4 regions of the Photobacterium sp. 270122K genome follow, and region 2 is predicted to be linked to each of the others. Evidence: predicted binding sites of a transcription regulator. Region 2 holds the regulator's gene; each other region holds the start of a gene.
The links. Region 2 encodes CRP, which controls carbon source genes, mostly activating them, when cyclic AMP is high. Its sites were predicted from a motif close to TGTGANNNNNNTCACA; they were not measured.
Positions count from the first base shown of each region.

Region 1: a site for CRP is predicted at 5,126-5,141, ahead of malT (HTH-type transcriptional regulator MalT). Genes of this name have one in related genera too.
Region 3: a site for CRP is predicted at 3,082-3,097, ahead of cdd (cytidine deaminase). Genes of this name have one in related genera too.
Region 4: a site for CRP is predicted at 4,537-4,552, ahead of deoD (purine-nucleoside phosphorylase). Genes of this name have one in related genera too.

Region 1 covers NZ_JBPOEN010000001.1:192,953-201,029, reverse strand. Annotated here, with positions in the region: gene ACSF8W_RS00910 (glycosyltransferase) at 1-676, opposite strand, end outside; gene ACSF8W_RS00905 (D-fructose-6-phosphate amidotransferase) at 931-1,212, opposite strand; gene ACSF8W_RS00900 (DUF4336 domain-containing protein) at 1,499-2,179, opposite strand; gene malT (HTH-type transcriptional regulator MalT) at 2,215-4,923, opposite strand; gene ACSF8W_RS00890 (glycogen/starch/alpha-glucan phosphorylase) at 5,405-7,864, shown strand; gene malQ (4-alpha-glucanotransferase) at 7,946-8,077, shown strand, end outside.
Region 2 covers NZ_JBPOEN010000009.1:203,282-211,358, forward strand. Annotated here, with positions in the region: gene ACSF8W_RS17115 (aspartate aminotransferase family protein) at 1-563, shown strand, start outside; gene astA (arginine N-succinyltransferase) at 691-1,713, shown strand; gene astD (succinylglutamate-semialdehyde dehydrogenase) at 1,726-3,192, shown strand; gene ACSF8W_RS17130 (DUF1338 domain-containing protein) at 3,261-4,079, shown strand; gene ACSF8W_RS17135 (hypothetical protein) at 4,138-4,326, opposite strand; gene crp (cAMP-activated global transcriptional regulator CRP) at 4,504-5,136, opposite strand; gene ACSF8W_RS17145 (OsmC family protein) at 5,410-5,814, shown strand; gene ACSF8W_RS17150 (phosphoribulokinase) at 6,095-6,964, opposite strand; gene ACSF8W_RS17155 (YheU family protein) at 7,118-7,339, opposite strand; gene ACSF8W_RS17160 (hydrolase) at 7,390-8,077, opposite strand, start outside.
Region 3 covers NZ_JBPOEN010000005.1:86,179-94,255, reverse strand. Annotated here, with positions in the region: gene purT (formate-dependent phosphoribosylglycinamide formyltransferase) at 1-861, opposite strand, end outside; gene ACSF8W_RS10930 (DMT family transporter) at 1,118-2,008, opposite strand; gene cdd (cytidine deaminase) at 2,135-3,022, opposite strand; gene ACSF8W_RS10920 (CidB/LrgB family autolysis modulator) at 3,224-3,904, opposite strand; gene ACSF8W_RS10915 (CidA/LrgA family protein) at 3,901-4,242, opposite strand; gene ACSF8W_RS10910 (winged helix-turn-helix domain-containing protein) at 4,374-4,895, opposite strand; gene sbcB (exodeoxyribonuclease I) at 5,142-6,563, opposite strand; gene ACSF8W_RS10900 (ATP-binding protein) at 7,191-8,077, shown strand, end outside.
Region 4 covers NZ_JBPOEN010000014.1:50,000-58,076, forward strand. Annotated here, with positions in the region: gene ACSF8W_RS20945 (response regulator) at 1-383, opposite strand, end outside; gene ACSF8W_RS20950 (DUF3283 family protein) at 598-804, opposite strand; gene ACSF8W_RS20955 (hypothetical protein) at 1,049-1,837, opposite strand; gene ACSF8W_RS20960 (porin family protein) at 2,065-2,583, opposite strand; gene ACSF8W_RS20965 (amidohydrolase family protein) at 2,806-4,272, shown strand; gene deoD (purine-nucleoside phosphorylase) at 4,702-5,412, shown strand; gene ACSF8W_RS20975 (transposase family protein) at 5,742-7,235, shown strand; gene ACSF8W_RS20980 (hybrid sensor histidine kinase/response regulator) at 7,501-8,077, shown strand, end outside.

The DNA.
Region 1 (8,077 bases), on a different contig from region 2:
CCCCTTTGAAGAAACGGCGTACGTTGGCTTTCAGATAGGTCATGCCCATTTTCATAAAGCCTTCTTGTTCTAGGCGACGAGGATCAAACCAGAAGCTGACCGGGATCATACGCCAACGCCACGTTTTCGCGGCGCGTTTGGCGTAGTCGCAGTCTTCACACAAGACGATACTTTCATCAAAACCGCCGATGTCTTCATGGACGCGGCGGGTTGAAAACAGACAAGCCCCGACGGCGGTTGGGAAGAAGAAGGCAGTCAGGAATAGGCCGGTGTTGAAGGCGGCATAGCCTAAGCGATAACCCATTGATAGGTTTTCTGCCCCCATGTACGCCCCGGCAACATCGAGTTTACGTTGGTCGAGTTCATATAAGGCATTAGTGAGGAATGTTGGGGCTAAGCGTACGTCGGCATCTAAAAACAGCAGGCGTTCATGCTGGGCTAAACGAGCGCCGGTATTGCGGCCTAAGCTGGCGCCGCGTTGTTGCATGTTATGGACGGTCAGTGCGGGCAGGGCATGTTCAAACCCTTGGGCGACTAAACAGGTATTGTCGTCACTGTTTGAGTCCACCACGATGACTTCAAAGTTGCGGTGGCTTTGTTTGCTGAGGTCATCAAGTAATCGGCCAATGCGTTTTTCTTCATTCAGGGTAATGATCACAATGCTGATGGGGGTCATGGTAGGCTCCAAATCTGTTCGCTATGGGGAAAGAGTCAATAGAGAACAGTCTGCATGACAATCATTGAATTTTTACTGAGGAAATAATTCATTTTCCGTTCAGAAAGGCTCAGATTAAAACGTTAGATAAAAGCCTCAGATAAAAACGTTAGAGATAAAAGCGCACCAGACAAAAAAGCCACCGCTTTCTTCTAAAGGAAAGGGTGGCTGCGAAGCGTGAAGCATGTGTGCCTCAGCGAGGGGCTGACACAAGATTAATGCGTTTGGCTAAACTTTTTGGCCGCGGCGAGTTGGAAGTCTTCGATATCGTGGATCCACTGCGGGCGACTGATGAATCGGGCCAGCAGCACGGAAGGTACCATGAAGAAGAACAGCGGCAACGCTTCTTGTAAGAACGTATTGGCGGCAACATCTTGACCTGCGAGATAATTTAATACCGCGAGTACGCTGAAGATGATCCCGAGCATGACCATAACGGATGAAATAATTAACCCCAGTCCTAGTACGTCTCTCAAATAACATTTTGATGCAGTCATATCCATAACCTCAAAAAAAGTAGCTTTATACCCAAGCAACCCCAATACCGTTCATCTGGGTCGCTATCACAGCCTTGGCTGTTGAGACGATAGCGCTGAGATACATTGGCCGCAAAGTGAGCTTGGGTATACCTCGCAATCGGTGATTGCGATGATTAAATATACGCCGACTGTGAGGTCTGGTAGTGATACTTATCACACTTGATGATTGTGAATCAGCAAATTAGCCAAATCTTGATTTAGGGCAAAAAATAACCAACGTGACGTGTGTGCGCGTGTTGACGTGTTACTCAAAGGCCCATTTAAAGGCATCGTAAAAGACTTCTTTGCCATTGTGTGTGATGTTCTGACCGTGAGAAAGAATGATACGGTCAAATGGCCAAGTGAGGATCTCTTGCAGGGATTGGCGCAGGCGGGTTTTGTCATGAAAGGTACGTCGCCAGTAATAAGGCAGCGCGGGGGAAAAGTAGCAACCGTTGGCGATTCCTAACCCAAGCGTGAGCAAGTTCGGTGTGGGGCGTAGCCAAGAAAGTGTATCACCGACGATCAAGGTGTTGGCGTGCGGATCACAGAAGATCACTTCTTCCATACAGTCACTGCCACGCAGTAATGTTTGATAAAGTTGGTACTGCCACAAGGCGGGCGTGGTGGCGCTCAGGGCGTCGTCGAAGATCAGATCGGTGCGTTTTTGTTCTAAACCGGGCGGCGCGAAAAAATAGGCTTGCGGGTAGGCTAACCACCATTCAGACAAGAACAGATGGTGACCCATGTTGGGGGTGACAATGGCTTGTATTGCGCCTAATTGGCTTAATGCCAGTTGCAATTGGGTAGTGAGCTGAATGGGAGAGTGGATAAGTAACTGGTCGTTATCCAGACGGATAATGGTCATTCTGGCACCGACAGGAATGCCGTTCAATTTGAACGGCATGTCCACGTACCACAGCCTATCTTTGCTCCATTCTATCATCGGTCATCCTTAACCTAAGAAGGCGCTTCTGGTGATCAGAAGCCCATTAATTTTAGAAGATTTTCTGCTGTTTCTATCGCTTGCTGACGGTTTGCGATGTTGAGCTTTTGGTACAAGTTACGGATGTGCGTCTTGATGGTGGTAGAGGCCACATCCAACTCGGCAGCAATCTGCTCGTTACTGTATCCGGTGTAAATCAGTCCCAGTACTTGCCATTCACGCTGGGTCAGGGGACTGGTGCGGATCAACTCCGGAATGTCCGGCAGGTTAAGCAGTTTTTCGACAAAGTTTTCATCAAAATGCACAGAGCGATTACGTTCCTTGCTGGTCATTTCACGCAGCAAATGACGGGCGCGGTGCAGTTCTAACTCATTTAACGCTTTAATGTCGACTAACTCTTGCAGTAAATCACAGATCACCGCGCCGTCACACAAGAATAACCCCACCATGCCGGTGCTGTTTGTGAGTTCCAACGCAGTTTTGATCTGATGCAGTGCTTGTGGACGATTGTCTTGCTGTTTGCTGAGCACCGCTTGCAGAACAAGGTTGCGGTTCTTATCGGTGATCAGTTGGTGCTTGTCACAGCTTTCATCCAGCATGGCAAAAATGTCGTCGGCACGCGTCAGATCACCGACCTGAATGCAGGCGCGGGCAATATTACGCCACTGCAATTGCTGGAAGTGGTTACAGGCCGCTTCCGGTTGTTCGGCGTGATCGAGCCAGTGCTGAATACGGTCGTTATCCCCGCTTTGTTGCCAGTACAGCAGGTTGGCAAGGTCGGTATTGGCACGCCAATCGATGTGGTATACCGAGCGTTCCATCATCCCATTACATTTGTCGAGATAACGGGCGGCTTTGTCTTGCTCACCGCGGGTGATAGCGATGCGCGCCAGCATAGAGTAGGCATGCAGCAGTTTGGTTTCATCATATGGGGCAAGCACATCCAAACTTTTCTGGGCGGCTTCTTCGGCTTCATCTAAGCGGTTCCAGCACCACAAAATCTGTGCGCGTAAACGCAACAAGAACTCGTGTAATGGCACTTGTTGTAAGTGCTGTTCTTTAACCAGTTTGAACGCTTGTTCGAGCAATTCATACGCATTTTGTACGTAACCTTGCGCGAGTAAAATTTCACTTTGTTGCAGCAGCGCCCATAACGCTTGGTGGTACACGTGGTACTGGCGCGCCATTTTTTCGGTTTGCTGCATCATAGGCAGGGCACGGCTTAGGTTCCCCAAACAGTGGTGCACTTCACCGACCACAGAGGTGGCGACAATCCGGCTACGGTAGGTGGTTGAGGGCAGTTGACCAAGGGCTTGCTCTGAGAGGATCAGTGCATCTTCCGGGTTGTTCTGGTTAATCGCCACTTGCGCGCGCAGCGCGTTAAATTCCCCTTGCAGCGCATCGTTCAGCACAATGTTGTGCTTGGCCAGCGCGGCTTCGGTTTCGGTGATCATGTCACCGACATCGTTGTAACGGTGCTGACTCTGTGCCAACCACATGCGCAACAGGCTCAGGCGTGGATGGGCATACAAACGTTCGTTGTCGATATTGGCAATGGCAGTTTGCAGCAGGGTGATTTCACCATGGTGATACATGTCCCAACCGTAGTCGGACAGAATATCAATCACCAGCGGTTCATTGTCACACTTTTGTGCATGTAACAGCGCTTGCTGAGGGGATTGCTGTTTCAGCCAGGCTTTGGCCGCCAGCGTGTGCAGCTCTGTACGGTGCTGGGGCATTTGCGAATAACGCTGGTGGCGTAAGAATTCAGCAAACAGATTATGGAAGCGGTACCAGTTGTTATCGCCTTCCAACGTGTTCAGGAACAGGCCAAAACGGTTCAGTGATTCCAACATCGCCAAGGCATCGCTGCGGCCGGTGAGATCCGTCACCAACTGAGCGTTGAAAATATCCAGTACTGAGCACTGCAACAAGAAATGGCGGGTATCGCTGTCGAGCAAATCAAACACTTCTTCCGCCAGATAGTCCCACAAGTGTCCACGGTTAAAGCTGGCCATGGATTCGGCAGAGGCGACCAAGGTATCCGGTTTTTGTTGGGCGTGCAGGGCGATCAATTGTAGGGCTGAAGGCCACCCTTCCACTTGGGAATGCAGGGTTTTTAAGACACTGACTTCCACTTGGTCGGCAATGCGCTTATGGAAAAAACGTTCCGTTTCTTCTTCGTCAAACGCAAGCAGGCCGTTGTCGACTTCAATCAGCAAATCACGGATGCGTAAATTCGCGGTGCCTAACGGTGGCAGAGTACGGCTGGTGACCACCAAGGTTAGGTTGTCAGGCATGTTTTTCAGGAAAAAACGCAACCCATCGTGAATATCATCGTTGTTGATGAGGTGGTAATCGTCCAGAACCAAATAGGTTTGTTCGTGGTAATCGCTCAGTTCACCGAAAAGCTCACTGAACAGGGTCGACAAACACGCAAACTGGCGTCGCTCCGCCATGGCCTGTGTTTTCAGGCAGGCGTTATGTGTGGCTTTGTTGATAGATTGCAACAAGTAATTGGCAAAACGGAATGTGTCGTTGTCATTCTCGTCAATGTTGAACCAACCGGTATGCGAATGCTCACTGAGCCATTGTGCTGCCATGGTGGTTTTACCGTAACCCGCTGGAGAGCGGAATAAGACAAGACGGTAAAACGGAGCAGGCTCAAGTGTTTCTAGCAGTCTAGGGCGCAGAATCGCATTATGCAGGCGCGCTGGACGAGTTAATTTAGAGGGTATCCACATAGTCTTGCATCTTCTAAGAAGGTTTCATATCCATTGATGCTCTCTCGATAATCATCGGCGCGTGAGACGTGCCGTGAAGAGCATGTTATGCCGTGTTGTCATACATCCTCAATGAGATGGACCACACGGTATTGCATTTGCCCTATAACTTTACCGTTGAAAAATTCTGACGCAGCAAATCTTACTCTCTCAGCCTTCAATTTATGACTGCAGTCACATATCTTCGATTTATTTGACGAAATTATTCTCTTGGTTGCACATGGGTCTATATGTTTCTTATGTGAGTTCAGTTGCATTGAATCGAGCAGGGGATTGATTCTCCACCCGATTTATTTGCAGCGGGTCACATATTGGGCGGGGCGGAAGGAACTACGCCCCTCTCACTCATCCCTCATCCTCCTGTGGTCAGGAGGATGTTTCAGCGGCGAAAGACAGGCAACATTGTCAGCAGTTGGAAATAATTCTAGAGCGAGATTGAACCATGACTAAGAATGGTCAGACACAACAATTCGATAAAGCGGCTTTCAAAGCGGCAGTAGAAAAACACCTCACAACCACGTACGCCAGCACATTAGCCACCGCGACACCGCGTAGCTGGTACCTTGCCATGGGGCGAGCACTAGCAGAAATCACCACGGGCAATCTACTGGATACAGAAAAAGCACTGTCGGAAGAAAAAGCACGCAGTGTGAACTACCTATCATTGGAATTCTTGATTGGCCGTCTAACGGGCAACAACTTGATCAGCATGGGCATGTACGAAGATGTCGCACATGCCATGGAAGAAATGGGGCTGAACTTAACCGATCTGCTTGAAGAAGAACGCGATCCTGCATTGGGTAACGGTGGCCTTGGCCGTTTGGCGGCGTGTTTCATGGACTCGCTAGCAGCACAAGAGTACCCAGCTGTGGGTTACGGCCTGCATTATGAATATGGCCTGTTCCGTCAGTCATTCTCTGACGGTCGCCAAGAAGAAGCGCCGGATGCATGGCGCGGTGTAGAAGGCTACCCATGGGAAGTCCTTCGTCCTGAACTGACGCAACACGTTAACTTGTATGGTCATGTTGAAGCGTACACCGATGAAAACGGCACTGAATGCCGCCGTTGGGTACCGGCAATGACCGTAGAAGGTATTGCATGGGATCTACCGATTGTGGGTTACGGCAATAAGAGTGTTTACCCGCTACGCCTTTGGGAATGTCGTTCAACGGCGCCATTCAACTTGGCACGCTTCAATGACGGTGACTACGTGGGTGCACAGTACTCAGCACTAGAAGCCGGTAACGTGACCAAAGTGTTGTACCCGAATGATAACCACGACCAAGGTAAAGCGCTGCGTTTGATGCAGCAATACTTCCATTGTGCGTGTTCAGTGGCCGATATTCTGCGTCGTCACCATGCGGCCGGTAACACCATTGAAGAATTGGCGCAGCTGGAAACCATTCAGTTGAACGATACCCATCCAACCATCGCCATCCCTGAATTGATGCGCATTTTGTTGGATGAATACAAGCTAGGCTGGGATGCCGCATGGAAGATTGCGTCTAACACCTTCGCTTACACCAACCACACCTTGTTGCCAGAAGCATTGGAAACGTGGAGTGAGTCGCTAATCCAAGCCATGCTGCCACGTCACATGGAAATCATTTTTGAAATCAACCACCGCTTCATGCAAGTGGTTGAAGCGAAATGGCCGGGTAACTCAAACATTAAACGCAAACTGTCTATCATTCAGGAAGGCCCGCAGCGCATGGTGCGCATGGCAAACCTGTGTGTGGTGAGCACGTATGCGGTGAACGGTGTGGCAGCACTGCACTCTGAGTTGGTTCAGCGTGACTTGTTCCCTGAATTTAACGAGTTGTTCCCAGGCCGTTTGACCAACGTAACGAACGGTGTCACGCCACGTCGTTGGATCAAATACTGTAACCCGGGTCTATCTGCGCTAATTAGCGAGAAAGTGGGTGATGATTGGCCTGCGCATTTGGAAAAGATTGCAGATCTTGCACCGTTTGCGACGGATGCTGATTTCCAACAGCGTTACATGGCCGTGAAGAAAGAGAACAAGCAGCGTTTGGCTAATTGGGTACAAGACAACATGGGTATCGAGCTGGATACCAATGCGATCTTTGATATTCAAATCAAACGTCTTCACGAGTACAAGCGTCAGCACTTGAACCTGCTGCACATCCTGTCGCTGTACCACCGCTTGTTGAACGACCCAACGTTTGATATGCACCCACGTGTGTTCTTCTTCGGTGCGAAAGCGGCGCCGGGTTACGCACTGGCTAAAGACATTATCTTCGCCATCAACAAAGTGGCTGAGAAAGTGAACAATGACCCACGTTTGGGCGGCAAGTTGAAAGTGGTATTCGTACCGGATTACCGTGTAAGCCTGGCTGAAATCTTGTTCCCTGCTGCGGATGTGTCTGAGCAAATCTCGACTGCCGGTAAAGAAGCATCCGGTACCGGTAACATGAAGTTCGCCATGAACGGGGCATTGACCATCGGTACGATGGACGGCGCGAACGTAGAAATGCGTGAAGAGTTGGGCGACGAGAATATCTTTATCTTCGGCCTATTGGTTGATGAAGTACAACAACTGAAACAAGAGGGCTACGACCCTTACCGCTATTACCATGCGGATAGCGTACTGCGTGCAGCGCTAGATTTGTTGGATACGGATGAGTTCACACCGGGTCGTCCTGGCCAGCTTTCTGCGATTCGTGAGAATCTGCTTGATGGCGGTGACCCATACCTTGTTCTGGCTGACTTTGCCGATTACGTGAAAACACATGAGAAGATCGACGCTGAATACCGCGATCAGAAAACATGGGCACGTAAAGCGATTCTAAATACAGCCTTGATGAGCAAGTTCAGCTCAGACCGTAGTATTCGCGATTACGCTAACAACATCTGGAAGCTTGATCCAGTAACCCGTTAATTGCCGCTGTAATTAACCATAAAAAGCTATCCACACAACCCTAACATCGTAGCGGCCGCAAGGCCGCTCACGGAGATAACGATGAAAGATGATCAAGTACTAAAACAAGTGGCTGAGATGGTGGGCATTGCTGATCATTACGTCAGTGCTTGGGGTGATGAAGCCAGCGTAGACAGCGAAACCATTCGTCGTCTTTTGACGGCTTTGGGCTAC
Region 2 (8,077 bases):
CCTTATTGATTTTCGATGAAGTGCAAACAGGCAATGGGCGTACCGGCGACTTTTATGCCTATCAAGGGCTGGGTGTTACGCCGGATATTCTGAGTACCGCTAAATCGCTTGGCGGTGGTTTCCCTATTGGTGCCATGCTGACAACATCCGCGTTGGCGGCGCACATGAAAGTGGGGACCCACGGCTCGACCTATGGGGGTAACCCATTAGCCTGTGCGGTGGCGGAAGCCGTGGTGCGTACCGTTGCTGAGCCTGACTTCTTGGCTGGTGTCAAAGTGCGGGAGCAGTGGTTCCGTGAGGCGCTACAAGCCATCAATGATCGTTACCCGATGTTCGATGCGATCCGTGGTAAAGGCCTGTTATTGGGGGCGGCGCTGAACAGTGATTTTCAAGGCCGTGCCCGTGATGTGTTGGTTGCCGCCGGAGAGGAAGGGGTGATGGTGTTGGTGGCCGGACCGGATGTGGTGCGTTTTACCCCATCGCTGGCGATCAGCCGTGAAGAATTCAACGAAGGAATGGCGCGATTGGAACGTGCTATTGCCAAGGTGTACGCACAATCTTAATCATACGCTAACCGGCATGGGGGAGCGTGCAGGATGCATTGTTGCCCATGCCTCGCCGTGTCGTTTCTTGTCATTGCGACACAGAGCATTCAAGCATTGCGCCTTATGGGCATCAGGAGGGAAGACGATGCTAGTGATTCGACCGATTACCGCCAATGATTTACCCGCATTGATGCAATGTGCGGAGGCATCGGGCCACGGTTTTACCTCGTTGCCCGTTAACGAAGAGATCCTGGCGGCCCGCATTCAGCATTCCGAAGACAGCTTTGCTAAAGCGGTGATCCAACCGGGGCCGGAAGGGTACCTGATGGTCGCCGAAGACACCGAAACCGGTGAGATTGCCGGCACCACCGCCATTGAAGCAGCGGTGGGGCTCGACAGCCCTTTCTATACCTATCATCTCAGTACCGTGGTGCACTCATCACGCCGTCTCAATGTCCACAACGTGGTAAAGATCCTGACCTTTGGGAATGATTACACCGGCGTGAGTGAACTGTGTACCTTGTTTTTACGTCCCGAGTGGCGCGCCGGCATGAATGGTCGGTTGTTATCGAAATGCCGCTTCTTAATGATGGCGCAGCACACCGAACGCTTTGACCGCACCGTGATTGCTGAAATGCGCGGGGTGTCGGATGCAGCCGGGAACTCACCGTTTTGGGATTGGTTGAAAGCCCATTTTTTCTCGATTGATTTTACCTTGGCCGATTACCTGACCGGGATCGGCAAGAAAGGTTTTATTGCTGACTTAATGCCGAAATTGCCCATTTATGTCAATTTACTCAGCCCCGAAGCGCAGGCGGTGATCGGGGAAGTCCATGACAACACCCGCCCCGCGTTGCGTTTGTTGGAAAAAGAAGGCTTTAGTTGTCGCGGCTATGTCGACATCTTTGATGCCGGCCCGACAGTCGAGTGTGAATTGCGCAACATTGAATCGGTCCGTCATTCGCAATTGTGTCAGGTCGTGATAGGTCAACCTCAGCACGGAAAAGATTGCGTGATCAGCAATACCTCGTTTACCGCATTTCGGGCTGTCGTGGGGGCGGTGTCGATCGCCGGGCCAGAAGAGGGCGCGCAGGCTGTCATTCGTGCTGATATGGCCGCCGCGTTGCAGGTGAAACAAGGCGACACGATCCGTTTGATTGTTCAATAAAGGAGACATGTTATGACGCAATGGATAGCAGGACGTTGGCTCGCTGGCGAAGGCGATGCCATGGTATCGCTGAACCCGTTTACAGAGCAATCGGTCTGGCAAGGCCACGCGGCAACGCCTGCCCAAGTGGACGCGGCGGTGGCCAGTGCGCGCCATGCCTTGCTTGAATGGCGCCATACGGCATTGTCGGACAGGCAGGCCTGGGTAGAACGTTTTGCCGCCTTGGTCGAGGCCAACAAAGAGATCATTGCCACCGCTATTGCCGAGGAAACCGGTAAACCGTTGTGGGAAAGCCGCACAGAAGTGGCGGCCATGGTCGGCAAGATTGCAATTTCCTTGCGCGCCTATCACGAGCGTACCGGTGAAAAACAAAAAGCGATAGGCACGACACAGGCGGTGCTGCGTCATCGTCCCTTAGGGGTGATGGCGGTATTTGGCCCGTATAACTTCCCGGGGCACCTACCGAACGGCCACATTGTACCGGCGCTGTTAGCGGGCAATACCGTGGTGTTTAAACCGTCTGAACAGACCCCGAAAGTCGCCGAAATCACGATGACGCTGTGGCAGCAAGCGGGTTTGCCCGATGGGGTGATCAACCTCGTGCAAGGTGGACGGGCAACCGGAGAAGCGCTGGCGCACGCCTCCGGCATTGATGGGCTGTTATTTACCGGCAGTGCACACACGGGCCATCTGCTGCATCGCCAGTTTGCCGGTCAGCCAGAGAAAATGTTGGCACTGGAAATGGGGGGGAATAATCCCTTGGTTGTGTCGTCGCACTATGGCGACTTGGACGCCACTGTCTACACTATTATTCAGTCGGCATTTTTAAGTGCGGGTCAACGCTGTACCTGTGCACGCCGATTGTATGTGCCGCGTGGAGAGGAAGGGGATCAGCTGGTGGTGCGTTTAGTGACGTTAACGCAGCAGCTGCATGTCGATGGGCCTTTTGCGTCTCCGGCGCCATTTATGGGGCCACAAATATCCGTGGCCGCCGCCGAGCGTATCGTACAAGCCGAGGCCGACTTAGTGGCGTTAGGAGGGCAAAGTCTGCTCACCGCCACTCGTGGGCAAGGGGCGATCGTGACGCCCGCCATCATTGATGTGACGGCGATTGCGGCCTTGCCGGATGAAGAATATTTTGGCCCCTTGTTGCAGGTCGTGCGTTATGACACCTTGGCAGACGCCGTGACGCTGGCCAATGCCACCCGCTTTGGGTTATCCGCCGGATTGATCTCGACCGACGATCCGGAATGGGCGTACTTTCTCGATCATATCCGCGCCGGGATCGTAAACCGTAACCGACCGTTGACCGGTGCCAGTGGCGATGCACCCTTTGGTGGCCCGGGGGCATCGGGTAACTTACGCCCGAGTGCGTATTATGCTGCCGATTACTGTGCCTATCCCATGGCGTCGATGGAAGGGGCACAACCTGAGTTGCCCGCCCAGCCGATCCCTGGCATGGGGAGCCACCCTCAGTAGCGAGCGAGGCCGTTAACGTAACAGCGAAATAGACAGCGTGTGATATCACCTTGTGAGGAGGGGATGAGATGGAACGGGTAGTGCAATTATTTGATAACTTGTGGCAAGACTATGTGCAGCGTCTATGCCCGTCAGCGCAAGACATACATGATTTGCTGACGGAAGAAGAGCCTCTGCACAATGACCACATCGCGTTGCGGACGTTTAATTTACCCAAAGTCGGGTTAGACCGACTCGCCGCCCCCTTCATTGCGATCGGGTATAAGCCGATGGGGAGGTACCATTTTGAAGGGAAAAAGCTCTATGCTGAGCATTTTGAGCACCCTAACCCCCTTGCGCCTAAAGTGTTTATCAGTGAATTGATGGTGGGGCAGTTCAGCGCCTTGTTTCAAGAAACCGTGCGGGATTTGATTGATCAGGTGCCGGAGTCGGTGATGCGGGATCCGTCATTCCTGTTTGGTGGTCGCGCTTGGGGTCTGGATTACGCCACCTATGAGTTACTGTATGCGGAAAGCGAATATGCGGGCTGGTTGGCCGCGCACGGCTTTGGTGCGAACCATTTTACTGTCAGTATCAATCACCTTGAGCAATTTACCGAGGTGGCGGAAGTGAACCATCTGTTGCTACACAATGGGTTTTCCATTAATGCATCAGGCGGGGACGTGAAAGGATCCCCTGCGGTGATGTTGGAGCAATCGGCCACCTTGGCCGATCAGATCGACGTTGGCTTTACTGACGGGGTCTATACCATTCCCGGTGGCTTTTATGAATTTGCCAAACGCTATCCGACCGCAGAGGGAGAAGCCTTGTTTTCAGGCTTTGTGGAAGCGTCTGCCGATAAGATCTTCGAAAGCACCGATGCGCCTGTGACGGCCAGAGAGCCGTGATGACCAAAGGTCGATAGTCTCTCTCTACAGATAGTCACTCTCTACAGATAGTCACTCTCTACAGATGGCGACTGTCGAGGGGAGAGATCTCTAACCCGGGACGCACGGTGCCGTAACGGGGAAGTTCGTGTTGTTCCAAGAAGGATCGCCCATCACTAAAGCCGGTGAGTTCTACCGTTGTCGGCAGGGGGAAGGTGGTGCCCGCAGAGAGTGTGGTGTGATGCTGAGAGAAACGTTCAATGTCCATCGCGTGTATTTCCATCCATAGAAATCAGAGTGCGTTTATATGCATAATGTAGCATCAAGTGTGGACGTGGCAAACAAGGAAAAGAGTGAGCTTGCTAACAAATATGCCCTATAGCGATACGCAAAGTGAAAAAAAAGCCGCAATGAGCGGCTTTTTTTATTGGTGTGACTTGTACGTTTAGCGCGTACCGTACACCACGATCGTTTTACCGTGAGCAGAAATCAGGTTTTGCTCTTCCAGCATCTTCAAGATACGGCCAACGGTTTCACGAGAACAACCAACGATCTGACCAATCTCCTGACGGGTGATCTTGATTTGCATGCCGTCTGGGTGCGTCATTGCATCTGGCTGTTTAGCCAAGTTCAGCAATGTCTGCGCGATGCGGCCGGTTACGTCCAAGAACGCAAGGTCGCCCACTTTCTGGCTTGTCACCTGTAAGCGACTTGCCATCTGTGCAGATAGGCGCATCAAGATGTCTGGATTGACTTGGATCAGCTGACGGAATTTCTTGAATGAAATCTCAGCCACTTCACAAGGGGTCTTTGCACGTACCCATGCGGTACGCTCTTGGCCTTCTTCAAACAGACCTAGCTCACCAATGAAGTCACCTTGGTTTAGGTAAGACAGGATCATTTCCTTGCCTTCTTCATCCTTGATGAGAACAGCAACAGAACCTTTAACGATGTAATAGAGCGTTTCAGCTTTTTCACCCGCATGAATCAACGTGCTTTTTGACGGGTACTTATGAATGTGGCAATGGGAAAGAAACCACTCTAAAGTTGGATCTGTTTGAGGTTTACCTGGAACCATATTACTAACTTCCTCTGCGTTTGTTGCCCAACAACGACGTCCCTATACGTTTGAGGCCGGGCCTAACAATAATGTAGTTCGCCGTTTAGGATATTCAGTCAACGGCAAGGCTGCAAGCTGACCTGAATAATTAGTTCAGAGTTTATCTTTTTTCGGCACGCTTTTCTTGATATTGATCTATCGGGCGCGGCCATTTTATACCCATAAGTGTGCACATGATCACACGGTTGTTAGATAGTGCCCAAATCCCTCAAAAGTAGTAAGGAGAATGCAATGCAATCACGCGTTAAATGGGTAGAAGGGATGACCTTCTTAGGCCAGTCAAATTCAGGTCATAGTGTGGTGATGGACGGCAAGGGTGGCGAAAAAGCACCCAGTCCGATGGAGCTGGTTTTAATGGCAGCAGGGGGATGCAGTTCGGTGGATGTCGTGGACGGATTGACGTCAGCCGGTCAGCCGATCACCGCGTGTGAAGCACAAATCAAAGCAGTGCGTCGTGAGCAAGCGCCACGTTTGTTTACTTCGGCCAATCTGCATTTTGTGGTGACAGGCAAAGGCCTCGATGAAGCGCTGGTGGCCAAAACCGTGGCGGATTCGTTAGAGAAATACTGCTCAGTGTGTTTGATGCTGGGTGAAGGCGTCGAGATGACCCACTCGTACGAGATTATTGAAGGGTAAGACAGAAAGAAGGGACGAGGGGCGAGTAAGTGCGAAAAAGCAAAGGCGGTCGAGAGCGGTCCTTGGGCCCTAAGGCCCTATGGTAAGAGCGAGAACTGAAGTATTTGAATCTTGAATGAGAAGCGGTATTTTGACCACAGAACCACAGAACCACAGAACCACAGAACCACAGAACCACAGAACCACAGTCGCTTTTACTCGTCACTCGCTACTCGAAAACTCGTCCCTATCCCTATAAACGCGCAAACTTGTTCCTCATCCCTGCTTTTCCTTGCCCTTGTCAGCCAATCTTCCCCGTATCAATCAACTGTTGGATCAAGGGGCGCATGATCAGCTCCATCGCAAAACTCATTTTACCGCCGGGCACGACTAAGGTGTTATGGCGTGACATGAAGGAGCCTTGGATCATTGACAGTAAATAGGGGAAATCGACCTTCTTGATCCCACGAAAACGGATCACGACAAAACTCTCATCCAAACTTGGAATGGCTTTTGCGCTCAAAGGGTTAGAGGTATCTACCGTCGGCACGCGCTGAAAGTTAATGTGGGTGCGGGAAAACTGGGGGGTGATGTAATTGAGGTAATCATCCATCGAGCGGACAATCGATTCCATCACCGCTTCACGCGAATGGCCCCGATCGCGGGTATCGCGCACGATCTTCTGGATCCACTCCAAGTTCACGATCGGCACCATGCCAATCAATAAGTCGACATGCTGCGCCGCATTGGTGTCACCGTCGACCACACCGCCATGCAACCCTTCGTAAAACAACACATCGGTATTTTCCGGCAATGATTGCCAAGGGGTAAACGTGCCGGGCATCAGGTTATAAGGCACGGCTTCATCAAAGGTATGCAGATAACGGCGGTATTGGCCGCTGCCATCCAGACCGTATTGGCGGAAAAAATCAGCCAGTAGCGGGAAGTCATTGGCTTGCGGGCCAAAGTAGCTGATATGGCGACCTTGCTCTTTGGCTTTGCGGATCTCGACATCCATCTCGGGGCGAGTGAAGCGGTGAAAGCTGTCCCCCTCCAGCCAAGCGGCATTGATGTTCATCATATTGAACATTTTACGAAACGCTTCGGAGGTGGTGGAGGTGCCGGCCCCCGACGATCCCGTGACGGCTATGATCGGATGTTTTGCTGACATGACAAACCCTGTCGTTAACATTAACGGAAAGAGTTATTAACAGTCTGGCAGGATAATAGCAAGTTGGATTGTCAAAAATGCTGGTGGGCTAACCGAACCAGCATCCTTGAGGCAGGTATCACGATCTTGCATAGCGATGCGACGGCGATGGGATCAGGCGCGCCCTAAGTCGCGGCGCAGTTTGATATCGACCGTTTCGTGCAATTCCGAAAAGAAAATGACCGCGTCGCCACTTTCGAGTTGCTGACGGACATGCTGTACTTTGCTGGCCATGCTGAGCTCTTGTTCACCGTAGTCAGTGCCTTCGCGCAGCACAAAATGCTCAATCAGGTTAGTCAGGGTCTCGGGGTCAATGTCTTGCCAAGGAATAATCATGGGGGGGTCATCATGGTTGAACAGAATCCCCTATTATATTGGCAATATTGTCACTTGTAGAGGGCTTGCAGTTGCTGCAGGAACCACGCGGGTACCGTGTGCTCCAACCAAAAGACCGGCTGACGCCAGTGGCCGGTGACAAACCCGACGTGTCCGCCGTGATCTGACAGGTGGTAATCAATGTGCGACGGCAGCGACTGTTGCGGGATCACGGCCTCGGTCATGAACGGGTCGTCTTTGGCATGAATGATCCGCAGTGGGGTGGTAATGCGCTCGAGTTTGGCTAAGCCGCTGCATCGCTGGTAATAGTCCTCGGCATTAGCAAATCCGTGCAAAGGCGCCGTGATGTGCTCATCAAACTGCCATAAGGTACGAATACGTTGCGCGGCGTGGGTATCGAGCGGCATGGCCAGCGGGTGCGCCTGAATTTTCTGGTCGAGATTGCCTTTCATCGAGCTCAGCAGGTAACGTTGATATACCTGAGAAAAGCCTTGTTGGATGCGGCTTGAGCAAGCTGCCAAATCGAGTGGCGGTGAGATCACTTGTGCTGCCAATAGTCCGGAGTCTTGCTGGGTTTCTGCCAGATAGTTAACCAGCATGTTGCCTCCCAGTGACACGCCTACGGCCATAAAGGGTTGCGTTGGCAGGTGTTGACGCAGCCATTGTAAAAAGAAACGCGCATCGCCTGTTTCCCCCGAATGGTAGCTGCGGGGAAGACGATTGATTTCACCGCTGCAC
Region 3 (8,077 bases), on a different contig from region 2:
CATGCCAGTGTCATGCGGGCGAGGGGATACTTCGCTAAACAGCACCTCATCGCCACGAATGAACAACTCAACGCCAAACAAGCCGTAGCCACCCAGTGCGTTCACCACTTTCTCTGCCATGGCTTGTGCGGCTTTCAGCGCGTTGTCTGACATTTGCTGCGGCTGCCATGACTCACGGTAGTCACCGCCTTCCTGACGGTGACCAATTGGCGCACAGAAATGCACACCGTCGATGGCACGTACGGTGAGCAAGGTAATTTCATAGTCGAACTCAACAAAGCCTTCGACAATCACGCGTCCTGCGCCTGCACGACCGCCTTCTTGGGCGTAGTGCCAAGCGCCTTCAATGTCTGCCGGTGTTTTGATCACACTCTGGCCTTTGCCAGAAGAGCTCATAATCGGCTTCACAACGCACGGTGTGCCGATGCGCTCGACAGAGGCAACAAAGTCATCGTATTGGTCTGAGAACGCGTAAGGGGACGTAGGAATGGCTAATGTTTCAGCCGCGAGGCGACGAATGCCTTCACGGTTCATGGTCAATTTCGTCGCATTGGCCGTTGGCACCACGTTCACACCTTGTGCTTCAAGTGCCACCAACGTGTCAGTTGCAATCGCTTCAATTTCAGGGACCACGTAATGCGGTTGCTCTGCGGCAATGATTTGCTTCAATGCGTCACCGTCAAGCATATCAATCACATGGCTACGGTGCGCCACATGCATGGCCGGCGCATCGGCATAGCGGTCAACAGCAATGACTTCAAGTCCTAGACGTTGGCATTCAATGGCGACTTCCTTACCAAGTTCACCAGCGCCAAGAAGTAATACGCGTGTAGCCTGAGGGCGGGTTGCTGATCCTAACATTGACATTCCTTACTGGGTTGAGGCTGACAGTGCAGCAGATCATACAGGATTTTAGTTGCCACGCAATCGTTTGCTATTTCATTGGCGAGGAAAGCAACATGAATGGCGAGAAAATCGACATTTCCCCTTATTCTGTTTATTTACCGTTGGGCTAGGGATGTGAGAGGAAGGCAGGGAAGGATTAGGTACGTAAAGAAAAAGCCGCTCAACAGCGGCTTTCATAATATAACAGGCAGTTTGGACATGACCCGAGGGCTTAGGCCTTTGCTTTGGCGTGCTTTCTGTTTTCCCATTGGGTAATGAAGGCAACAGAACCAATAATGATCGCCGCCCCCAGCCATAAACGCCCAGGTGGCGCCCAGCCAAAGACAACCCAACCCGCCAGTACGTTCAGTGGCAGTTTGGCATGGTCAAATGGCTGCACAAACGACGCATCAGCCACCGCATAGGCTTTGGCAATCGCCCATTGTGCCAACGCGGTCAGCAAGCCCGCCGCGGCTAACAAGCCCCACGTGAACGGGGTCGCCGGCATTGTGAAGTCAGGTAATGCCAAGAAAATATTGAACGGCGTGATTAAAATAAGCAGGTACACCACCATGGTGGTCGGCGAATCATACGCTGACATCTTCTTCACCATCAACGAATAGCCTGCCCAGAAGAATGCCGCCCCTACAGGGAGTAATGTGGCCCAGTTAAAGCCATCTGCCCACGGTTCAAGGATGATCATGGCACCAATGAAACCGGTCAGGGTTGCAATCCAACGTGCGGTGCCGACTTTCTCTTTCAGCAGCAAGCCCGAGCCAATGGTCGCGAACAGCGGTGATGTCATCAGCAGGGCAATGCCTTGCCAAATCGGTACCGGATAAGCGAGCGCCCATAGCCAAAGCTGAATCCCGATCACCGATAAAAAGACGCGGAAACAGTGCATGCCAAAATGGTTAGTTTTCAGGGCAGTACGCAGACCCAGAGATCGCAGCCAAGGAAAAATGGCGATTAACGCAATAAAGTATTGGATCAGGGCAACGGTCGTGGACGGAAGGTGCATATACATGCTGAGGTATTGCGCCAAGCTATTAACTAAGGCAAACGCAAACCCTGCCGTAAGCATCCAGCTCGCCCCTTGTAGCGGGTGATGTTGGTGTGACATGAATGGGTGATTTCGTTAAGTGATAAACGCAAAAATCATACTCCTGCCGCCAATGGGATGGAACATTTTTCTATTCAACGCGGTGGTTTGGCACAAAAAAACCGCCCTAAGGCGGTTTTTTGATGATTACACTGCCAAATAACGAAAAGGAATATCCGCGTTTAAGGCGTGCAATGCGTGTTCGGTATTGGCGCGGTGGCTGATGGTGCTACCGGCTTTTTCGACCAATGCAGCCGCTGCTACTTCAGACAAATCATAACCGGCCATGTTCATGTTGATCAGGGCCACTTGCAACGGTGGCAGGCTTGGGTTGAATGCGGCATTTTCTGCGTACATGCCTACAAACGTCTCACCTGACTGTGTACGCAGTGCGACACCGGCAAAGTTATGGGTGTAAGGCGCATGAGCGTGGTTAGCGGCTTCACACGCGGCCTGTAGCAACGCATCAGCATCATCACACGTCATACCATGATTAACGTGTGTTAACAGCGCATCAGTGATGTTTAAGTCGCCAGGGCCGAATGACTCAGGCAAGTAAGCTTGCAGTGTTTTCGCATCACGTTGTGGCAGTTGTACCACCAAATCATTCGCCGTGGTCAGTTCGTTCATGAACTGGCGGCAATGACCACATGGGCTGTAGTTAATGGTGATGTCCTGAATGCCTGTTTCGCCTTTTAGCCATGCATGGCTAATGGCAGATTGCTCGGCGTGGACACTGTGTGACAAGTCGGTCCCAACGAATTCCATGTTGGCACCAAAGTACAAAGTACCGGATAAGCCACGGGCAATCGCACCAACGTGGAAATGAGAAATAGGAGCAACAGAATAGGCGGCAGCAAGGGGAAGTAATGCAACACGTAACTCACTGTCTGACAATTGCGTCTTCGACATGAGTTCAGCGAACGCTTCAGGGCTAAGTGTGGCATCAAAGTTATCAGCTTCTAACACCGGCTTGATGGCAGCGGCAAGGTCTGCCGGAAGAGCGCCTAAAGCATCCTTTACTTTAGTGTGCATGAGTTATCACTCCGTCTTGTATATGGAGAAATATTGTAGGCGGAGTGATAATAATTGTGTGTGATCCAGATCACACTAAGTGCTTGATACTTTCACTTGTTACATGTTTGGGAGTCGAGTCACACGGTTTGTAAAAAGATTAACGATTTTAATCAATAACTTACCCATGTATTCGATTACTTGCACGTTATCGCAAATTTTTCATGAAAATAGCTTCATTATCAGTGGGAATACGAGCGGTGCCAAAATGGACGTCATTACCCCGCATATCACCAATGCCAGCGAACTGAACGCACCTTCTTGGTGATTCTCTTCGGCCGCTTTTGCGGTGCCCAGTGCGTGCGATACCGTTCCCATGGTCAAGCCTTTTGCAATCGGCGCGTGTACCCCAATCAGCTTAAACAGGGGATAACCAAATACTGCGCCAAACAAGCCCGCCAAAATTACCATGATCGCCGCAACCGATGGCACGCCGCCAATTTGTTCAGACACCGCCATCGCAATCGGTGTTGTCACCGATTTTGGCAGGATAGAGGCGGTTAACTGGGCATCTGCGCCCATCATCAGGGCAATGCCGGCACCGGTAACCATCGATAAAATACTGCCGATAAAGCACGTGGTGAGGATCACTTTCCACTTCTGACGAATTTGCCCCAGCTGTTCATACAAAGGAAAAGCCAGCGCCACAACCGCCGGTTCCAACAGGGCATTGATCCACTTATTTTGCTCAAAATAGGTTTCATACGGCACGTTAAGCCACATGAGCAAAGGGATGAGCACCAACAGGCAAATCAGCAGTGGATTCACAATCGGGTGCTTAATGAACTTGGTGAGATAACGCGCGCCGTAGAAAACAACAAGGGTAGCCAGTAACCAGATCATTGTTGTTCCTTATAATGCGTTGCAATACCGATCACCACAAAGACCACCACGCTGCTGCCGATGGTGCTGAGTAAAATGGTTAAGCTGTTATTCTGAATCAAGTCGAGGTAATTCATTAACCCCACACCGACCGGCACAAACAACAGTGCCATGTGTCTGATCAGAAAGTGGCAACCGGGCATCGCCCAATGCGCAGGCACCAATCCCATCGAGAGGGAAAGGAACAAAAGGAGCATGCCGATAATGCTGCCGGGAATCGCGATGCCGCTGAAGTGCTGTATCCCTTTACCGATCATGAGACACACAAAAATGATTAAAAATGAGCGAAGATATGCCATGAGCCCTTCAGGAACTGTCTGAGGAAGTTTTATTTATCATACAAAATAAACGTGATCTAAGCCACAGAAAATTTATCAGGCTTAGAACGGGATCATAACGTGTTTCACGGGCAAGGGGAGGGCGCAGAGGGCTAATCTGAGGCAAAGATCATAGCAAGACCGGCTAAGGCAAGCAGGGCGACAGACACTTTATGTAAACGGCTGTGTTTTACGATGTGCTCGGTCGATGATAAGGGGTCAGGTTCAGGCGAAGGATCGTCTGGCGGCGTTGTTGGGGGCGTGCTTTCTTCATGGATCCGACGGCAGGCTTTTTCTGGTAACGGCACGCGAAAGCCATAATGGGGTACCGCTTCAATGGGAATACCCATCGCGCCGTGGTATTCCAATTTACGGGTGAGGGATTTGAAGATGGTGTTTAAATCATAGTGATTAGTGTGACCGTCTTCGTAGGGGTCAAGTTGCACGAAGGTTTTGTCGTAGAGTGATTCCGCACTGATCACTTCCCCCGCGCAGTAGCACAGCACTTCTAACAAACGTGATTCATGCACCGTCAGTGCCGTGTCGTCACGATCTTTCCACACCAGTAAGCGGAGATCAGGCTCAAAATCGACCGTCGTGAAACGGTAACAGCGGGTCAGTGTTTGCGTTGTCATAGATACCACTTGAATGACGACTACTTTTTGTTACGACGACTTTCCTTGGACCATTGAATGTCTGTGCTCCGTACAGCGTAAAGTGTGATCGTTCAAACAGGGTTCTGCAATGTCATTGTTAGGATATTGTCTTATAAAAAATCCCCTCAGCATGTAATGCGTGAGGGGATGTATAAATATGCCGAGTTTTCTATTGTTTACCCGCAGTGCGTTGCTCGCAGAGGTAACACGATAAAGCCTAAAATGTTAGACCAGTGACGCTACGTAGTCATACACCGCTTTCAGGATTTTCATGTTCTTCTCGCTGCTTTGGTGCTCATGGCCCAATGCTTCGAGGTTTTGCATGTAGTTCGGCAGGTTCTCTTCAAAGAAATCCTGACAGTAGTGTTTCCACTGTTGCTGCTCTTTGTAATCCAGCGTCATCGGGAAGTTGCGCGCACGGTAGCGGAACAGCAATGGCTTGATACGCGGGTCTGCCACATTCAGCTCAAATTTTGCCAACTCCTCGGGTGAGGTTTGACGAATAATGTCCATCGTTGAGCGATCAGCCGGCGAGAAGAAGCCAGAATACAGCTGCGTGTCCACATTGTTGTTTTCGGCGTACTCGCGTTCTTGGCTGTAAATGGCCAGCAGTTTTTCACGCACTTCAGGGTGCGCTTTCAGTATTTGCAGGTGCTTTAGGCACAGTTCACGGTCAATACCGATACGCGCTGCATCTTCCGCACGCAAAGTTTTCGCCGGTGCCAATACCGGACACTTGTTCAGGTGAACCAGTTTTAGCGGCACAGGCAATTCGTCAGGCGCCAGATCAGCGCGCTTGGTGTACAGACGCTCACGCAGTTCATCGGCACTCAGTTCCAGCAATGGGGTCGGGTCCATCGCCAAGTTCACCGTGATCACCGCGTTCTTATTATCTGGGTGCCAAGCCATCGGCACAATCCAACTGGTGTTGCCGCACTCCACGCCAAACATGCCAGAAACATGCATGAGCGGAGTTAGCTCGACAATATCAATCAGCTCTTGCAGCTTGCGCTTATGGCGTAGCTCAAAGAAATAATTGAACAGTTTCGGTTGATTGTTTTTCACAATCTTCGCCAGCTCTATGGTGGCGTACACATCGGCCATTGCATCGTGCGCATTGGCGTGTTCAATGCCGTTGGCCACAGAAAGCAGTTCTAGCTTGAAGCTTGGCAGGCCATCGTCATTGTTTGGCCAGTTAATGCCTTCCGGACGCAGGGCATAACAGGTACGCATAATGTCCAGTAAATCCCAGCGTGAGTTGTTGTTCTGCCATGCCCACGCATACGGGTCGAAGAAGTTACGGTACAGGGTGTAACGCGTGACTTCATCATCGAAACGTACGTTGTTGTAGCCAATCACACACGTGTTCGGTTTCGACAATTCTTCGTGAATACGGGCAATAAATTCAGGCTCAGACAAGCCTTCCTGATGGGCTTTTTGCGGCGTGATACCTGTGATCAAACACGCTTCAGGCGCAGGGAGGTAATCCATCGGCGGCTTACAGTAAATCACCAGCGGTTCGCCGATGATGTTCATGTCCATATCCGTACGCACCCCCGCGAACTGGCAAGGACGATCAAGAGAAGGCGTAGCACCGAAGGTTTCGTAATCTAGCCAAAACAGCGTTGGTTCATTTGTGTTTTTCATCGTCGTTTCCTGAAGCCACGGAAGCTAAAATAAGTGATTGTTTTATAATTAATTTTGTCATTGTTGCTGTCAATCTAAGCGTAACATCTCAGGACACATACAGTAAGTATCCCGCAACTAGGCGGAAAGAGGCAAGGCAGAAAGGGAAATTCATGGCTAAGGATAAGGATTTTCCGTAAGTGATTGAGGCAACGACAGAGATGCGTTGACAAATTAATTGGCGTTATGGTGTTTGGCAAATACGTTCATTGCCAAGTGACACTGTAACACCTGGCGAATTTTTCCATCCAAAACTAGGCGATTTTTCGCTGAAACATTCACCTTACAGTGCAATAAAATGACCAATTATTCACGACAATTGAATAGGGGGAAGTACGTGCTATAAGCGTCATAAAAGGGAGAAACCGTAGATAATCCATGATCAATCTCACATGCAAATGGGTACACAAGCAATTGGATGTAGTGCGTAGAATGGAGATGCTGTAAGATTATTCCTACACTTGCCGTAAGTGACTGATTTTAAATGCTTACTTTTAGGGTGCAAATGTGTGCATTCTCTTGGAATTTTAGAGTATTAGCTTTACACTACGACCTTGTTTTGCGATCAATGTCACGGTCTATATTATATTGAAACGCGTACTCTCTTTTCTGTTTCTCCTTGTTGCTTTTCCTGCATATTCAGCGGATTACCTGACTGAGGACGAACAAGCATATCTCGACAAAAAATCCCTGTTCAAATTTGGTGTGTTGAAAGAAGCCTGGTTGCCCTATTGGGGGGGCGATGTGCCGCCATTTTCTGGCATCAATCACGATTACGCTGTCGGGATCAGTAATGAACTCGGTTTTAAGTTCACTTATACCTTCTATAACACCTTGAATGATCTTCACAGTGCCATTGCAGAGGGTGAGGTTGATGCGATTGTCGGACTCGGTAAAACCGATCTACGTGAAAAACAATTTCTACTCAGTGATGTGATTTATGAAAGTCAGCGCATCATTTGGCTGCGTGACAAACAGCTGGTGGACAAACCCCGAAACTCGCTGCGTTGGGTCTGTGTAAAAAACTCATCGTATTGTGATGCTATTGCCAGCCGCGGCTATTCGTCGCTGTCGTTGGTGAATACCCCTGAAGCCGCGCAAGAGATGATTCAGCAAGACTTGGCGGATGCCACCATTTTGAATTACACCTCGCTGTTGTCGTCGCTGGGGAAAAATATATCGGCTCCCGGCAAAGTGGTGTTTGACCGCGATATCGGCGCGCAGGACTACCGTATCATCGTGGCGAAGCACAAGCCGATGCTACTGAGTATCTTTAACAAGGTGATTGCGGCGGAAAAAGCGGGAGAAACGAAACTGCCGATTAACTCGCACAATATTTATTCCTTGGCAGAACAGGCGAATTTCAATTTCGTGATGGGCGGGCGAGGTGGCGACAATGTGGTGCGTTATACGGTTGAAGAAGATGTGTTCCCGCTGTCTTATCGCGATGAAGTTGACGGCTCCCTGAAGGGCTA
Region 4 (8,077 bases), on a different contig from region 2:
TGCGCTTCGGTAGGCTTAACCCGACGTAATAAGGCTTTGATCCGCGCCATTAGCTGACGGGGACTGAACGGTTTGGCGATGTAATCATCCGCACCCAATTCCAGGCCGATGATCTGATCCATTTCATCAGACACCGCAGTCAGCATGATGATCGGCACATCAGATGTTTTACGAATATACTGACACAGAGTAAACCCGTCATCGCCCGGCATCATCACATCCAATAAAATCAGATCCGGATACCCCATGGCCAAGCGGCGCTTCATTTCTTCCCCTTCCGCCGCCGTTGTCACACTAAAACCGGCTTTGGTCAGGTATTCGTCCAGCAATTCACGGATATCTTGGTCGTCATCCACCACCAAAACCTGCTTGCTTATGCTCATTACATCTTCCTTTCGTTTTTCCCTGCCACTGACGGGCAACGGCAAAACGCCTTATTCATTGCAATCAGTTTGCTTATCACACACCCGTTGCAACGGTGTATTCATGCCAAACAAGATACCAAACAGGACAAAAAAAGGCGCGTAGCGCGCCTAATAATCATGATCTTGGTCTGTAAAAGGATACTTTATCAGCAACCTTCGCGTCGCAAAGCGATCACGCCATGCCCATTTGGATCTTGTATTTGCTCACGGCGCGTTCAAAAAACTCACGTTCGTCGTCATCATCGACACCATTCGCAATCTCAGCAAATACGTCATAGCCTTTTTTGCCATTCTTCACTTGCCACACGGCGTACGATGCCTGCTTATCCAGTTCGATTCGATTTTTTTCTGACTCAGACAACAAGGCCAAATTATGCATGGGAGTACTTCACACCGATTGAAGAAATAGTCGGCCGATTCTAACCAATTTTGCCGCTAATACCAATTTCCCCCGCACAGCCTAGCCGATACCGACTTATCACCCGCCCTCTCCCTAGCCTGGCGTATTGTCATGCCGACGCAATAACAACAAAGCCCGCCAGAAGGCGGGCTTGAGGGGGGCTCATTCTCGTCGGTCTGCAAACAGCAGGCGAATATAAAATCTGATCTAAAAACCTGAACGTTTAAAACCCCAGCAACCACTTAAACGTGATGAAAAAGCCGATCACCACCAGCATCACCAGCCCCACGCTCATGAAGGGGCTCAAGGTGGCAGCACAAGGATGGCGCAAGGCCTCACTGATAGACGGTTCATTCAAGTCGACGCAGTGTTGTTCACGAATATGCGCATCGACATAATGGCGGACGGTTTCTATTGATTCTTCAACCGAGTCGATCACTTGTGCACCCAGCCACTTTTCGCGATCCACCAATTGCGATAGAGCGACCGTTCGGGGCGGGCTGAAGTAACCGGTGCGGCGGTCGATCACGGAAATCGCCACCTGCGCCTCGTCGGTTTCACGCCATACCCAACACGGCAAATACGTTCCTTCAATATTCACCTGGCTGGGATAGGGAAAAGTCTGATCGGTCAACACACCCGTCAGTCGCTCCGACGGGGGGAGGACGAGATGCACTTGCTGCAAACACTGCGCTAACCAATGGGGAAAATTATTGCGAAACGCCGTTTGTCGTAATGGCGCTAACCGTGCCGCCCCTCGCACCACATAATCCAGTACATGCGCATCCACCATGGATTTATCGGGCCAATGGGATTGGGCTATATCGGCGTCTAAGGCTAATTGCTGACACACAATGCCAGACGGGCTCACGATATTCACGGATTGACGCACACCCAACGTACACACGTTGACGGCAGGAAGGTATTCAATGTGCCAAGGCGCATTGGCCTCTTTATGGATGGCGCGGTCGACCTGTTCAACCGTGGACTGATAATGCTCATAGTTGGTCATCGGTCACCTCCAGACAGGCTTGGAATGGACATTTATTGTACAAACAATTCCACGAAGCTACCTTGATCAGCGCCTGATTTTTACCCCTTATTCACTGACAAATGGTCGTCCAAGCCGCTGGTGTGCACATATTCAGTGGGCATTCAGGATAGACACGATAACCAACACGAAAAAGCCGCCAGAACGGCGGCTTCCATTACACGACGTCAACACAATCGACGAGTCTCTTACAGGCTGGCGCCCACGCCAAACAGGATAGAGTTATTGGTCACCTCTCCCATATCGCGGTACTCATACCCCAGCGAGAGATCAACAAAAGGCAACAAGGTAAACACAAAGCCCGCTCCGCCCGTGAAGCCCCACCCGTCATCCGATGCACGCATGCCCGGAGTATCAATATCATAGTCGTAATAGTTAGTGCCCACTTTGGCGTAAACACTGCCAATGACCAGTGGAATATCCCCACGTAACGTTAAGGGAAACGACGTGTAATCAATGTCATTTTTGGCCGATGACAGATCCGAGTCGACCTCCGCACTGCCCTGCACCAACCCCGCATTCACACTCAACAAGTCATTGAAGTGATACGAGGCATTCACGCCATATTCAAACCCGTAATCATCATTTCCATCATACTCAATACGTGCTGCCCCGGCAGACGCGCCAAACGACAAACCGAGCACATCGGCGGAAACCGGCACACTGTACAGCAGTACACATACCGTAACGCCCAGTATTTTTCTCATTGCGATCCCTCAATATCCCATCGATGTTGTTTAACAGGTAGTGCGAACAACCGAAAATTACCAACGGGATGACTATTTTTCGTGTTCCGGCTCACTGCTTACTCCATCACGTTGCAGGCTTTTCACGCGCTTGCGTTGCTCTTTCCGACGAAACACACCGCGTCTGCGCACTTAGGTATAAGCTTAAACACACTGATCTTTTCTTTAGAGAGGCCGCCTCTCATGCTGCATAGTGCTCAACCAGTACGCGGTCAGGCCGTTGCTCGCCACCTACTGCTGTTACTTTCTTTGTGCCTGATCGCAAGTTGCGATCGCTTCCAAGACTCCGCCGCCGCCGATACCATCTACATCAATGGCCATATACTGACCATGAGCCATCCGGTGCATGCCCGTGCGCTATCAATTAAAGACGGCAAAGTTCAAGCGGTCGGGACCCGTGCGGGGGTCATGCGCCATCATGGCGATAACACTCGCATCGTCGATCTCCAAGGGAAAACCCTGATGCCCGGCTGGTATGCGGTGCACAGTTCCTTCATGGCGACGGTTGAGACGCTGGGCATCGAAGCGGCACAATACCGTTACGCCCAAGCGGGTTACACCACCGTTGTTGAAAAACAGGCCTCCATTGCGGCGCTTCAACAACTGCAAGCGGCCGACCAACAACAGGTTTTATCGTTAGATATTCTCGCCCTCGTCCCGTATGCCACCTTTCAATCCACCTTGTCGCAGCAAACCCTGCCACTGCCTTTTCGCCAAACGGGTGACCTCACACCGAGTTCGCTGAAACTGGCCGGGGTCACACTGGCACTGGACGGCGATATGCGCGCACAAACAGCATGGCTGGCTATTCCGTATGCCACCCAGCCACCAGACCGACCGCCTCACTGGCAAGGCCAACCCGCTATGCCCTACAGCCAATTTCTTCACGCTTACCAACTCGCCCTTGATCACAAGGTACAGCTTTTCGTCCATGCCATGGGCGATGCCGCCATTGATGCCTTGATCCAAGCCAGCGACGATTTAGCCATCACGGTCGAACAGCAGCAGCGCACGGTGGTGATGACCTCGCGGTACATGCGAGTGAACCAACTTGACCAATACAAACGACTCGGGCTGCAAGCCTGCTTTGATTCACGCCATCTGGTGAAACACGGGGACAGTGATATCACTTGGCTCGGGCAAGCGCGGGCAGACGCACAGAGTCCGTTACATACGGCCATGTTGCGGCATCTGGCGGTGACCAATCAATGCGAACGCTTTATCCGCCAACGCACCGCCAACACAGACACAAGCCATACAGACACTGCCAGTCATACCGATGACAGCACGCCGGATCGTGTCCCGGACGCCATGCTCTCGGTCTGGAGTGCCGTTAATCGCATGACCGAGCAAGGCACGCTAATGGGTGAAAACGAACGTATCAGCGCCCTTCACGCACTGAAAACGCTGACCCGTCACGCCGCTTATCACTTTTTTGAGGAGAAATACAAAGGCCGCTTGGTACCCGGCATGCAAGCCGACATGGTGATCCTGTCCGCCAATCCACTCGATGTGCCAACCGGGGATCTCCAAACCATTCAGGTCGTCGAAACCATTAAAGCGGGACGGACGTTGTACCCGTCACCGTCTGGCACCGCCCCCGCCGACATCAAACACATACCCAGTTCGCCGTACCAATACTCGCCGTGATCCTGAATCTGCCGTGGGCAAATCAGCCCACCTCCGCCATGCAATCCATTACATCGCAACACAAGCTAAACAGCGCGTTGCATAACGCTAACCGATTGCACCCGCCGCTGACGTGCAAAAATAACACCTTGATATAAAAGTACTTAACCGCATAAAACAGGAAGCAACGTCAAAAATAGCCCTTGTGCCGCGCAAACGATACCCCGCTAACTTTCAACAGTATTGGTAATCACGGGAGGCGTTTTCGCAAAAAGCCCCATAAAATGTGACTAAGATCGCGAGAATTCACGCATCGCTTGCTTACACTTTACCCATAAACAAAACGCCACCGCGCACTGCTTTTTCGGTGGCTGAGCCACTCGGCGCCTATGACACATTGGCTATTCAACCCCATCGTCTGAGACGATCACAACTATGCTGGAGTAAACTATGGCTACCCCACACATCAATGCAGAACTCGGTGATTTTGCAGAAACCGTTCTGATGCCTGGTGACCCACTGCGTGCACAATTTATTGCGGAAACCTACTTAGATGACGTCAAGCGCGTGTGTGACGTACGCAATATGTTCGGCTATACCGGCCTGTACAAGGGCAAGCCTGTTTCTGTGATGGGTCACGGCATGGGGATCCCGTCTTGTTCGATTTATGTCCATGAATTGATCAAAGATTTTGGGGTGAAAAACATCATCCGTATCGGCAGCTGTGGTGCCGTGCATGACGACGTCAAACTGATGGATGTCATTATCGCGATGGGGGCCTCGACGGACTCGAAAGTGAACCGCATTCGCTTTAACCAGCATGACTTTGCGGCGATTGCTGACTTCGGCTTGCTTGAAACTGCCGAGAATGAAGCCCGCGCCCAACAGGTACCGGTACGTGTCGGTAACGTCTTCTCGGCCGATCTGTTCTACAGCCCTGAAACCGACTTGTTCGACAAAATGGAACACCTTGGCATGCTGGGTGTGGATATGGAAGCGGCGGGGATCTACGGTGTTGCCGCAGAACTCGGAGCAAAAGCCCTGACCATTCTGACTGTATCCGATCACATTAAACGTGGTGAAAAACTCAGCGCGGAAGATCGCCAGATCTCCTTTGCACAAATGATGAACGTGGCGCTAGAAACCGCCATTAAGCTGTAAATCTCGCGAAAGCCGACCGATTTACCGCACCATTTAGTGGCTATGTGTCGTTACTTCGCTATCCCGCCGCTCAATATTTTGTAAAATGTGGCGTCTTACACAATTTGATGGATGTGGGAGCCGATGACGGCCCCCCGATATCTCGCGAAGATAGCGCAAGAACGAGACAAATAGCAGCTAACGGCACAAGGCCATGAATACGCCTTGTGCCACCCTCTTTCTTTTCGCAGAACATGCTGAAATCACATAGCATGTTGAGCGCTTGGCGTTGCGCCTGTACCGTGTACCGATACTGACCTCCGTTTACTGCATACCGTTAGGCTAACACCATGAACACGCACACTCTCGCCCCGGCGATCCCCTTACTGCCTCAGCCGTATCACGGCCTACAGCTGAATCACTGCAAAACGGTCAGTTGCAAACACTTTGGCTCACAGCAGCCCGAGCACTACGTGTTGCAACGCAGCAATCCCGATAAACCCATTTTAGTCTGTCGCGAATGTGGCGCGTTTCCGCCGATCATCAACAATCAGGATGTCGCCGATGAAGTCGACCGCCTGACGCAGCACCAATACTCCGGCCTTTCTGCCTGCCGTCACGACGGGTGCCCGCATGCCGGATTGCCCGTATTAACCCACCGCCACCTGTATCACGCCTTTGGTTTCAGTGGGGACCGACAGCGTTATCGCTGTAAAAGCTGTCACACCACCTTTGTTGATCGTTGGTCAGGCAGCAATGCAAAACTCACCTTGCAGCAAACCTTGCTGGCCTTGCTGTTCACCGGCCACGCAGTGCGCGACATTTGCCGCCGTTTGGCATTGAATCCCAAAACCTTTTACGAGCAAATTGATCAGATTGCCAGCCGCTGCCGGCATCAATTAGCCCTGTTTGATGCCCGTTTTTGTAAACACGCCGACCACCTGTCACTGGCCAGCGATTTACGCGCTCTGCAACCGGGTAGCCATAATGGTGTCCATTGGATTGCCAGCTGCGAAGCCCAATCTGGCTACGTGATCGCGCAAGATGTGAATTACCAACGGGAGGATCATGCGCCCCAACACGGCCAGCACGATCCCTACACTCACGGCACGCGCTTTATGACCAGTCCTCCACCGGTATCTGTCGCCGCTGCCGCCCCCGCCACGGATACACAAGGCTTATTAGCTCGGGTAGATGCCACCTACCGTGATGTCCTCTCGCGCCCAAATTTAGAAGATCCGCTATCGCGTCAACCGCACCTGCACATGCCAAAAAAAGGCTGTCTGATCAGGCCGCAATACACGGTGTATGCCCACTACTTGCACCTGCAAGACATGCTGACCGACAACAACGCATTGGCCATTTTTATGCCGCAAGAGCCTTTATTGCGATCCGCCTGTATTTCCGTGTTTCTGCCGCGCATTCAAGCCAATACGGTCGATCCTGTGTATGTGGAAACCGATCCGCTCTGGCAGCATGGCCAACCGGCCGGTCGCATCGACATCGTGCTGATGAGTTGGTGGCGTGATCGCTGGGCCTTTACCCGCCATGACGACATCGGCAAAGGCATCTGCCACCTCGGCGGCAAGAAAGACAACGCCGCCTATTGGCTGCAAACGGCCAGTCACCATGCCATTACCGATTACCAGCAGCGCTTTCAGGATCAATTTCACGCCTTAGTGCATGAACCACGGCGAAAACTGCGTCCGTCAGGTTTGCTGCCCTTATTAGACATTTATCGCGCATGGCATAACTTGTGCCGACAAAACAAAGTCGGCGTCACGCCGGCCCAACAACTGGGGCTCGTGAGCCATCCCCTCACGCTCGCCGAACTATTGCGCTAAACGTCACTGCGTTAAGCGTAACGCAACGAGACGCGATGCCATTAAACGTGACGGCGCTTGGCATTCGCAAATGAAATGATGGCAAGATCGTATTTCTTTTTATGAACATGCCTTTTTCATTGATTATTCACCTCGATGTATACCACACTGCTACGAGTTATGCCCAAGTGCGCTTAAAACGGATTTTTAGTCACTGTCACTTGGGCAGCGTTGCGCCAGATAAGGCAGCGTCCATTTTGCAATCGGATGGCGAGGTACCTTCGTAGTGAGGATAATCCCCAATAAAATCAAACCCATTTTACTCGGCAGTATGTTACTTATCGGTATTGTGCCCGCCGCGCTCTATAACAGCATTAGCAGTGATAAATTAGCCACCGTCGCCACCGAACAAATCGCCGAAGGCTTGCGACACCGCACGGAACTGGCCGCACACAGCTTAGATGGCGTGCTCGAACAACGTATTTTAAGTATTCATAAGCTCGCCAATTCACCCGTGTTTCAACTGGCCCACGCACAGGCGTTAAGCCAAGGCAATTTCATGCCGGATTACCTGCGCGAATTGGTCAGAACCGATCCCGGCTTTAGCCGTATTGACGTGATCGAATACCAACAGGGGGCGCTGCAACCCATCGCCAGCTCTGTCCCCTTTAATTTGCGCAGCTTTAACTATTATTTGGCACAAGATAGCCTGACCCCCTTGCTGGATGATCTCCCCTCGCTCATCAGCGGCAAACGTGACTTGTTATTCACCCCGCCTCAGTTTGCGAATAACAAAGCTTTTGTGTATATCATCAGCCCCGTCGCTCACGTCCATCAAGCCGAGGATACCCGCGAACGGTTCT